Linked DNA regions of Hyphomicrobium denitrificans ATCC 51888. The protein of the gene in region 2 binds, or shares a complex with, the protein of the main gene of each other region. Links are inferred from orthologs where the notes say so. Each region holds a gene or a part of one and is shown on either strand. Other genes may lie near its edges.

Region 1 (3,816 bases), 1.5 Mb from region 2 along the record:
CTTCCGAGGTGGCCCCGGCGCGCTCGAAAGTTCGACCAAGCAGATCGACGGCTTGATCGCGGAAAACCCGGACTATCCATACTTCTACGAGCTGAAGGCCGACGTCCTCATGCGCGCTGGCAAGAAGTCCAGCGCCGTTCCGCTCTTGCAGCAAGCCTTGAAACTGGCGCCTTCGAGCCCATTGATAGAGGTCGAACTCGCCAACGCGCTGCAAGGCAACAACGACGGCGGCAGTTCCAAGCAATCGATCGAGCTTTTGCGCCGGTCGCTGATTACGGACCAGAACGGGAGGGCCTACCGCCTGCTCGCCAACGCCTACTATAAACTCGGCAAAGGCCCTGAAGCCGACGCGATGACGGCTCAGGCGTACTTTTACGAAGGCGACGTCAAACAGGCGCAAATCTTTGCGAAACGCGCGCAGCCCCGCCTGCGCGCCGGATCGCCCGAATGGTTGAAGAACGACGACATCATCAACTACAAACCTGAGACATGAGCCGTCCCAGTCCAATGAGCGAGACAATATTCATGACCGTAAAGAACTTCGCCCGAAACATCGCCGGTTCGGCATCGACAGGGCACAAGGCCGCCGTTGTGATGTCCGTGATCGCCGCGGCGCTGGCGCTGCCCTACGCGGCAGGCCATCTCGACAGGATCGTCACGCCTCGCGCACACGCGGAAACGGTCGCCCCGACCGCCGGTGGTTCGGCTTTCTCTGACGAACAGAAGAAGGCGCTCGGCGAAATCATCAAGGATTATCTGGTCAAGAATCCCGAGATCATGATCGACGTGCAGACCGCACTCGATGAAAAGATGCAGAAGGACCAGGACGCCAAGCTCAAGTCCTTCATGGCCGAGAATGCGAAGTCGATCTTCCGCAGCCCTGGCAGCTCCGTCGCCGGAGACGTCAACGGCGACATCACCGTCGTCGAGTTCTTCGACTACAACTGCGGCTACTGCAAACGCGGCCTCCCGGAAGTCCAGAAGCTGATCCAGGACGACAAGAAGGTTCGCGTCGTCTTCAAGGAACTGCCGATCCTGTCGAAGGGCTCGGAGGAAGCGGCGCGCGTCGCGCTCGCGATGAAGCGTCAGGGCAAATACTGGGAATTCCATCAGGCGATGCTGGCCGCGAAGGGCCACGCCGACGAAGCCTCCGCCCTCAAGATCGCCGCGTCCCTCGGCGCCGACGTCGCCAAGGTCAAAGCCGATATGGCGAGCGACGACGTCAAAAACGAACTGCGCGACGACGTGCTTCTCGCCAAGAACATGGGCATCAACGGCACCCCGCACTTTCTGGTCGGCGACAAGTCGATCCCGGGCGCTCCGGACGACTTGCATGACCAGCTTGAAGCCCTCGTCACCGGCTTCCGCAAAGAGGGCTGCCCGATCTGCTGATCGGCCGCCGCCGGAGCCTAAAGCCAGCCCCGGCACGCAAATTTGTTAATCTTTCGGGCCCCGGACCTGCGGGGCCCGAGGCATGCTTTGCGCTCGCCGGGAAAACTGGTAGACCCTTGGCTCCGCAAATGGCTTGGGCACCGCCCGGCGCTTGAGCAATCCCTAAATGACCACTCGTATCTACGTCCTGAACGGCCCCAACCTCAATTTGCTCGGCGTCCGTGAGCCGGCGATCTACGGCAGCGAAACGCTCGAAGATCTCCGCGCACGCACCGGGAAGGCCGCCGCCGCGCACGGACTGGAGATCGATTTTCGCCAGTCGAATATCGAAGGCGAGCTGGTGAATTGGGTGCAGGAGGCGCGCGGCAAGGCCAAAGGCATCATTATCAATGCCGGAGCCTATACGCACACCTCGGTTGCCATTCTCGACGCCCTCCAGGCGGCCGAGCTGCCGGTGATCGAAGTCCACCTTTCGAATATCTTCCGCCGCGACCAGTTTCGTCAGCACTCTTACGTTTCCCTTGCGGCAACGGGCGTCATCTGCGGCCTGGGCGGCAAGGGTTACGAACTTGCGATTGAAGCCATGGCGAACATATTGGCGACCCGCAAGGCGTGACGATCGCGTATAGACGTAGGCTATAAGTCGGACGCAAACGGATAAACCTCGAGGACAGAGGACTGATGACCGCAAAAGACCAAGGCCCCAAGAGCGCGAGCGCCGAAAGTCAGCTGATCCGTGAGCTTGCCGAGCTCTTGAACGATACGGGCCTGACCGAGATCGAGATCGAGAAGAGCGGCCTCAAGATCCGCGTCGCGAAGAAAATCTCGATCAACGCGGTCCCCGCTGCCGCTTACGCCGCGCCGGCTCCCGTAGCCGCGCCGGCCGCCGAAGCACCGAAGCCGACGACAGCGCCCGGCGATCTCTCGAAGCACCCCGGCGCCGTCAAATCGCCGATGGTCGGCACCGCTTACCGTTCGCCCGAACCCGGCGCGCCGATGTTCTGCGAAGTCGGCAGCAAGGTGAACCAGGGCGACACGCTTCTCATCATCGAAGCGATGAAAACGATGAACCAGATCCCCGCGCCGCGCTCCGGCACCGTCAAGGCGATCCTCGTCGAAAACGCGCAGCCCGTCGAATACGGCGAACCCCTGTTCATCATTGAATGAAGCGCTGCGCGTGCACGGCACGGGCAAGGACGCTGGAGAACCAATGTTCGATAAAGTCTTGATCGCAAACCGAGGGGAAATCGCCTTACGCATTCAGCGCGCGTGCCGGGAACTCGGCATAGCGACGGTCGCGGTTCATTCCACCGCCGACGCCGATGCGATGCACGTCCGCCTTGCCGATGAAAGCGTCTGCATCGGTCCCCCGCCCGCCCGCGACAGCTATCTGAACATTCCGGCGCTCGTCACGGCATGCGAGATCACCGGCGCCGACGCCGTGCACCCGGGTTACGGCTTCCTGTCGGAAAACGCGCGCTTCGCGGAAATCCTTGAAGAACACAAGATCACGTTCATCGGCCCGACGTCCGAACACATCCGGATCATGGGCGACAAGATCGAAGCCAAGGAAACGGCCAAGCGGCTCGGCATTCCGGTCGTTCCGGGCTCCAACGGCGCCGTCACCAGCGAAACCGAAGCGATGAAAGTCGCCAAGGACATGGGCTTCCCTGTCCTGATCAAGGCAGCAGCCGGCGGCGGCGGACGCGGCATGAAGGTCGCGACATCGGCCGCCGATCTGGGCACGGCGCTCGCAACCGCGCGCTCTGAAGCCAAGGCTGCGTTCAACGACGACGCCGTCTACATCGAAAAGTATCTCCAGAAGCCGCGCCACATCGAGATTCAGGTTTTCGGCGACGGCAAGGGCAACGCCGTCCACCTCGGCGAGCGCGATTGCTCGCTGCAGCGCCGCCATCAGAAGGTGCTCGAAGAAAGCCCGTCGCCCGCCCTCAACGCAGCGCAGCGCCAGAAAATCGGCAACACCGTCGCCGACGCGATGCGCAAGCTCAAGTATCGCGGTGCCGGTACGGTCGAATTCCTGTTCGAGGACGGCGAGTTCTATTTCATCGAGATGAACACGCGCCTGCAGGTCGAGCATCCGGTGACCGAGATGGTGACGGGCGCCGATCTCGTGCTCGAGCAGATCCGCGTCGCAGCTGGCCTGCCGCTGAGCTTCACGCAGGACGACATCGAACTCAAAGGCCATGCCATCGAATGCCGGATCTGCGCCGAAAATCCTCGCGATTTTCGCCCCTCTCCCGGCCAGATCACCTACTGGCATCCGCCCGGCGGCCTCGGCGTCCGGGTCGATAGCGGCGTCTATCAGGGCTATCGCATCCCGCCATACTACGACAGCCTCATCGGCAAGCTCATCATCTACGGCAAAACGCGAAACGATTGCCTGATGCGCTTGCGGCGCGCATT
Region 2 (4,781 bases):
CGCTCGACGAAATCTCGAACGCAATCGCGCCGGATTTCTTCCAGCTTCACGGCCACGAAACGCCGGAACGCGTCGCCGGCGTGAAAACGAAATTCGGGCGCAAGATCATCAAGGCGATTCCCGTTCGCACGTCGAAAGACGCAGCACGCGCCGAAGCTTATACGAAAGTCGCTGATCTGATCCTTTTCGACGCCAAGGCGCCGTCCGGTGCGACGCGGCCCGGAGGACACGGACAGGTGTTCGATTGGACGCTTCTCGACGCCGTTTCCCGTGATATGCCGTTCATGCTGTCGGGCGGCCTCACGCCCGGCAACATCCAGGAAGCGATGCAGGCGACACATGCGCAAGCTGTCGATGTTTCCTCCGGCGTTGAAACGGCGCCGGGCGTCAAAGACGCGGAGCTGATCCGCCGCTTTCTTCACGCCGTAAAGACGGCTAAGCAGGGCTGACAGGATCAACGCGATTTCGCGGCTTAGGTAGGTTGATGGCGACGACGCAAAAGAAGGCCGAGGAAGCGAAGCTCAACAGCTACGCGACCGGCCCGGACGACAAAGGCTTCTTCGGTATTTTCGGCGGCCGCTTCGTCGCTGAAACCTTGATGCCGCTGATCCTCGATCTCGAGCGCGCCTACGACGCCGCGAAGGCCGACCCCGAGTTTCAGCGCGAAATCGATTTTCTCAATCGCCATTACGGCGGCCGCCCGAGCCCGCTCTATCACGCCGAGCGTTTGAGCGCCGAGCTTGGCGGCGCAAAGATCTATTTCAAGCGCGAAGAGCTGAACCACACGGGCTCGCACAAGATCAACAACTGCCTCGGGCAAATCCTGCTCGCGCGGCGCATGGGCAAGACGCGTATCATTGCCGAGACGGGAGCCGGGCAGCACGGCGTCGCCGTCGCGACCGTCTGCGCCAAGTACGGCATGCCGTGCGAAATCTACATGGGCGCGACCGACGTCGAGCGTCAGGCGCCGAACGTCGCGCGCATGGCGTTGCTCGGCGCGAAGCTCAACCCGGTGACGTCCGGCGCGGGTACGCTCAAGGACGCGATGAACGAAGCCTTGCGCGACTGGGTGACGAACGTCCGCGACACTTATTATCTGATCGGCACCGCAGCCGGCCCGCATCCTTATCCGGCAATGGTTCGCGACTTTCAGGCGATCATCGGCAACGAGGTTCGCGCGCAGATGCTCGAAGCGGAAGGACGCTTGCCGGACACGATCGTTGCGTGCATCGGCGGCGGCTCGAACGCGATCGGAATTTTCCATCCTTTCCTCGACGACAAGGACGTCGCGATTTACGGCGTCGAAGCCGGCGGTCACGGCTTGAACGTCGTGAACGGTCACGCCGCGTCGATGAACGGCGGATCACCGGGCGTTCTGCACGGAAACCGCACCTACCTTTTGCAGGATGGCGACGGGCAGATTCTCGAAGGCCATTCGATTTCGGCCGGACTTGATTACCCGGGCGTCGGACCGGAGCACGCCTGGCTGAAGGATATCGGCCGCGTGACCTACGTTCCCGCAACCGACACGGAAGCACTCGACGCGCTTCGGATTTGCACGCAGCTCGAAGGCATCATTCCGGCGCTGGAGTCGAGCCACGCATTGGCCTACGTGATGAAGCTCGCGCCGACGTTGCCAAAAGACAATCTGCTGGTTGTCAACATTTCGGGCCGTGGCGACAAGGACCTGGCCACCGTCGCCAAACATCTCGGCATGAAGATCTGAATGATGACCCAACCCACTCGCATCGACGCGCGCTTCGCGGCGCTGAAGACAGAGAAGCGCCCGGCTCTGATCACCTTCGTCACGGCGGGCGATCCCGATCTCGAAACGAGCAAGTCCATCCTCGCGGGGCTCGCGAACGCGGGCGCCGATGTCATCGAGCTCGGCATGCCGTTCTCCGATCCGATGGCGGACGGACCGGCGATTCAGGCGTCCTCGCAACGCGCGTTGAAGGCCGGCCAGACGATGGTCAAGACGCTGCAGATGGTGCGCGATTTCCGCGCCAAAGATGATGCGACCCCCATCGTATTGATGGGCTACTACAACCCCATTTACGTTTACGGGAATGAACGCTTCATCGCCGACGCGAAGGCTGCGGGCGTCGATGGCTTGATCGTCGTCGACGTGCCGCCGGAAGCGGACGAGGAGCTTTGCCTGCCCGCGCTGCAGGCCGGTCTGAATTTTATCCGCCTCGCGACCCCGACGACCGACAAGCGCCGCTTGCCCACCGTCCTCCAGAATACGTCCGGTTTTGTGTATTATGTCTCGATTACGGGTATTACCGGCGCAGCGGCCCCTGTCGTAAACGACGTTCAGAAACAGGTCGCCGCGATCAAAAGCGCCACGCCGCTGCCTGTGGTTGTAGGATTTGGCGTCAGATCCGGCGATCAGGCACGCGCCCTGGGACAAACCGCCGATGGCGTCGTCGTTGGCTCGGCGATCGTATCAAGAATCGAAAAATCCCTGGGGGCAAAGGGCGAAGCCACCCCCCGGACGACCGAAGATGTGCTGGAACTGGTGAAAGAGTTAAGCTCAGCCATACGCGGCGGCTAGCACAGCGAGGCGTTTGGCTCTATTGGAAGGCCACCGCTGAGACCCCATTTTTGTGCAGTGCCCTGGCGCAAGCGGAACGTGTGGCGCTAAATTAAAGCTGCCGCCCGGCCGAGAGCTTGCCAACCGCGCTCCGACCAGAAAGGCGCTGAGCACACTGCATCGGACGACGAGGAGCCTACCCACGTGAATTGGATCAACAACGTTGTCCGCCCGAAGATCAGCGGGCTGTTGTCGACAGCAAAGCGTGAAGTGCCGGACAATCTTTGGGTGAAGTGCCCAGAGACGGGAGAGATGGTCTTTTACAAAGACCTCGAAGCCAACCAGTTCGTCGTTCCAGGCTCTAACTATCATATGCGGATGGATTCGCAGCAACGCCTGCGCCATCTGTTCGACGGCGGCGACTATCGCACAGTCGCGATCCCGGCCGTGCAGCAGGACCCGCTGAAATTTCGCGACGGGCGAAAATATACTGATCGTCTGAAAGACGCGAAGGCAACGACGAAGCTCGAAGATGCCGTGCTCGTCGGCGAAGGCCAGCTCGACGGACAGCCGGTCGTATCTGCCGTCCAAGATTTTCGCTTCATGGCTGGTTCGCTCGGCATGGCGGCGGGCGAAGCCCTTATCACGGGCATGCTCCGCGCCGTTGAATTGAAGACACCCTTTATTCTGTTCGCCGCGTCCGGCGGCGCGCGCATGCAGGAAGGCATCCTGTCTCTCATGCAGATGCCGCGCACGACGATCGCAGTTCAACGCCTCAAAGATGCGCGACTGCCCTACATCGTGGTGCTCACCGATCCGACGACCGGCGGCGTAACGGCCTCCTATGCGATGCTCGGCGACATCCACATCGCAGAGCCGGGCGCGCTCATCTGCTTTGCCGGGCCGCGCGTCATTCAGCAGACGATCCGCGAGCAATTGCCCGACGGCTTCCAGCGCGCCGAATACCTGCTTTCCCACGGCATGGTCGACATGGTCGTGCATCGCCACCAGTTGCGCGAAACGCTGTCGCGCGTCTGCAAGCTCTTGATGGGCGGCACGCAGTTAGCGAAAGCCAAGGACACGCACAAGATGAATGGCAAGCCGTACATGAATGGCTCGCCGGTCGACAGCAAAGTGGTCGAGACAGCTGCGCGCGAAAGCGGCGCGGTGGTCGAACCCGAAGCCGTCCCAAACAGCCAACGCTTCGAGCCCGGCAAATCCGACAAGAAGCGCGACGAGCCAGCCTCGTCGCAGCAAACCGCCAAAGACGCGCCGCACGGCGCCTGATCCGGACATCAATCAGCAGAACACGCACGGCAGCCATCCATGACCTCGTCGAAGACCCGTCCGTCGAGCGACGTTCTGCTCGGCGATTTGATGCTTCTCCATCCGAAGCTCATCGATTTGTCGCTTGGCCGTGTCGAGCGCTTGCTCGCCAAGCTTGGCCATCCCGAGAAAAAGCTGCCGCCGGTCGTCCACATCGCCGGCACGAACGGCAAAGGCTCGATCACCGCGTATCTCCGCTCGTTCATGGAAGCCGCTGGCAAACGCGTGCACGTCTATACGTCGCCGCATCTCGTTCGCTTCCATGAGCGCATCGTGCTCGCAGGACCCGACGGCACCGCGCGTGCGATCGACGAAGATTCCCTCGTTGATGTTCTGATGCGCGTGCAGGCCGTCAACGACGGCGAGGACATCACGCAGTTCGAGATTACGACGGCCGCGGCATTCCTCGCGTTCTCCGAAACGCCCGCCGACATCCTGCTGCTCGAAGTCGGTCTCGGCGGCCGCCTCGATGCGACCAACGTGATTTCCGATCCGGCGCTGACGATCATCACGCCCATCTCGATGGATCACGCCGAGAAGCTCGGCCCGACGATCACCAAGATCGCCTTAGAGAAGGCGGGCATTCTGAAGAGCGGCGTCGAGGGCGTCATCTCGCAGCAGTCGAACGAAGTCCTGTCGGTCATCGAAGCGCGCGCACGCGCCGTCGGCGCACAACTGACGATCTTCGGACGCGACTTCGACGCCTATGAGCAGACCGGCCGTCTGGTCGTTCAACGTCACGAGCGACTGCTCGATCTGCCGCTTCCCGCGCTGGTCGGCAGACATCAGATCGGCAATGCTGGAACAGCTGTCGCGGCGGCGCTGGTTCTCGGCGAACGCATTCCGGCGCTGAAGCTCGATGAGAAGGCGATCGAAATCGGGCTCAGAACGGTCGAATGGCCGGCGCGCATGCAGCGGT

What was found.
Region 1: the proteins of accD (region 2) and accB are in contact, whole or in part, in a solved structure (PDB 8UXZ), measured with the Escherichia coli proteins. The link is inferred for Hyphomicrobium denitrificans ATCC 51888 from one-to-one orthologs.

The regions. Positions count from the first base shown.
Region 1 is NC_014313.1:875,094-878,909, reverse strand. The notes cover bases 977-3,816. They hold accB (acetyl-CoA carboxylase biotin carboxyl carrier protein), read left to right. Parts: upstream 977-2,073; coding sequence 2,074-2,559; downstream 2,560-3,816. Other genes in these bases: accC (acetyl-CoA carboxylase biotin carboxylase subunit), read left to right, coding at 2,603-3,816; aroQ (type II 3-dehydroquinate dehydratase), read left to right, coding at 1,559-2,008; HDEN_RS04120 (DsbA family protein), read left to right, coding at 977-1,392. In the rest of the region: HDEN_RS04125 (M48 family metalloprotease), read left to right, coding at 1-493; more of HDEN_RS04120, read left to right, coding at 526-976. UniProt on the Escherichia coli protein: This protein is a component of the acetyl coenzyme A carboxylase complex; first, biotin carboxylase catalyzes the carboxylation of the carrier protein and then the transcarboxylase transfers the carboxyl group to form malonyl-CoA.
Region 2 is NC_014313.1:2,372,132-2,376,912, reverse strand. The notes cover bases 1,953-4,781. They hold accD (acetyl-CoA carboxylase, carboxyltransferase subunit beta), read left to right. Parts: upstream 1,953-2,740; coding sequence 2,741-3,823; downstream 3,824-4,781. Other genes in these bases: HDEN_RS11415 (bifunctional folylpolyglutamate synthase/dihydrofolate synthase), read left to right, coding at 3,863-4,781; trpA (tryptophan synthase subunit alpha), read left to right, coding at 1,953-2,557. Also shown: HDEN_RS11435 (phosphoribosylanthranilate isomerase), read left to right, coding at 1-449; trpB (tryptophan synthase subunit beta), read left to right, coding at 485-1,726; more of trpA, read left to right, coding at 1,727-1,952.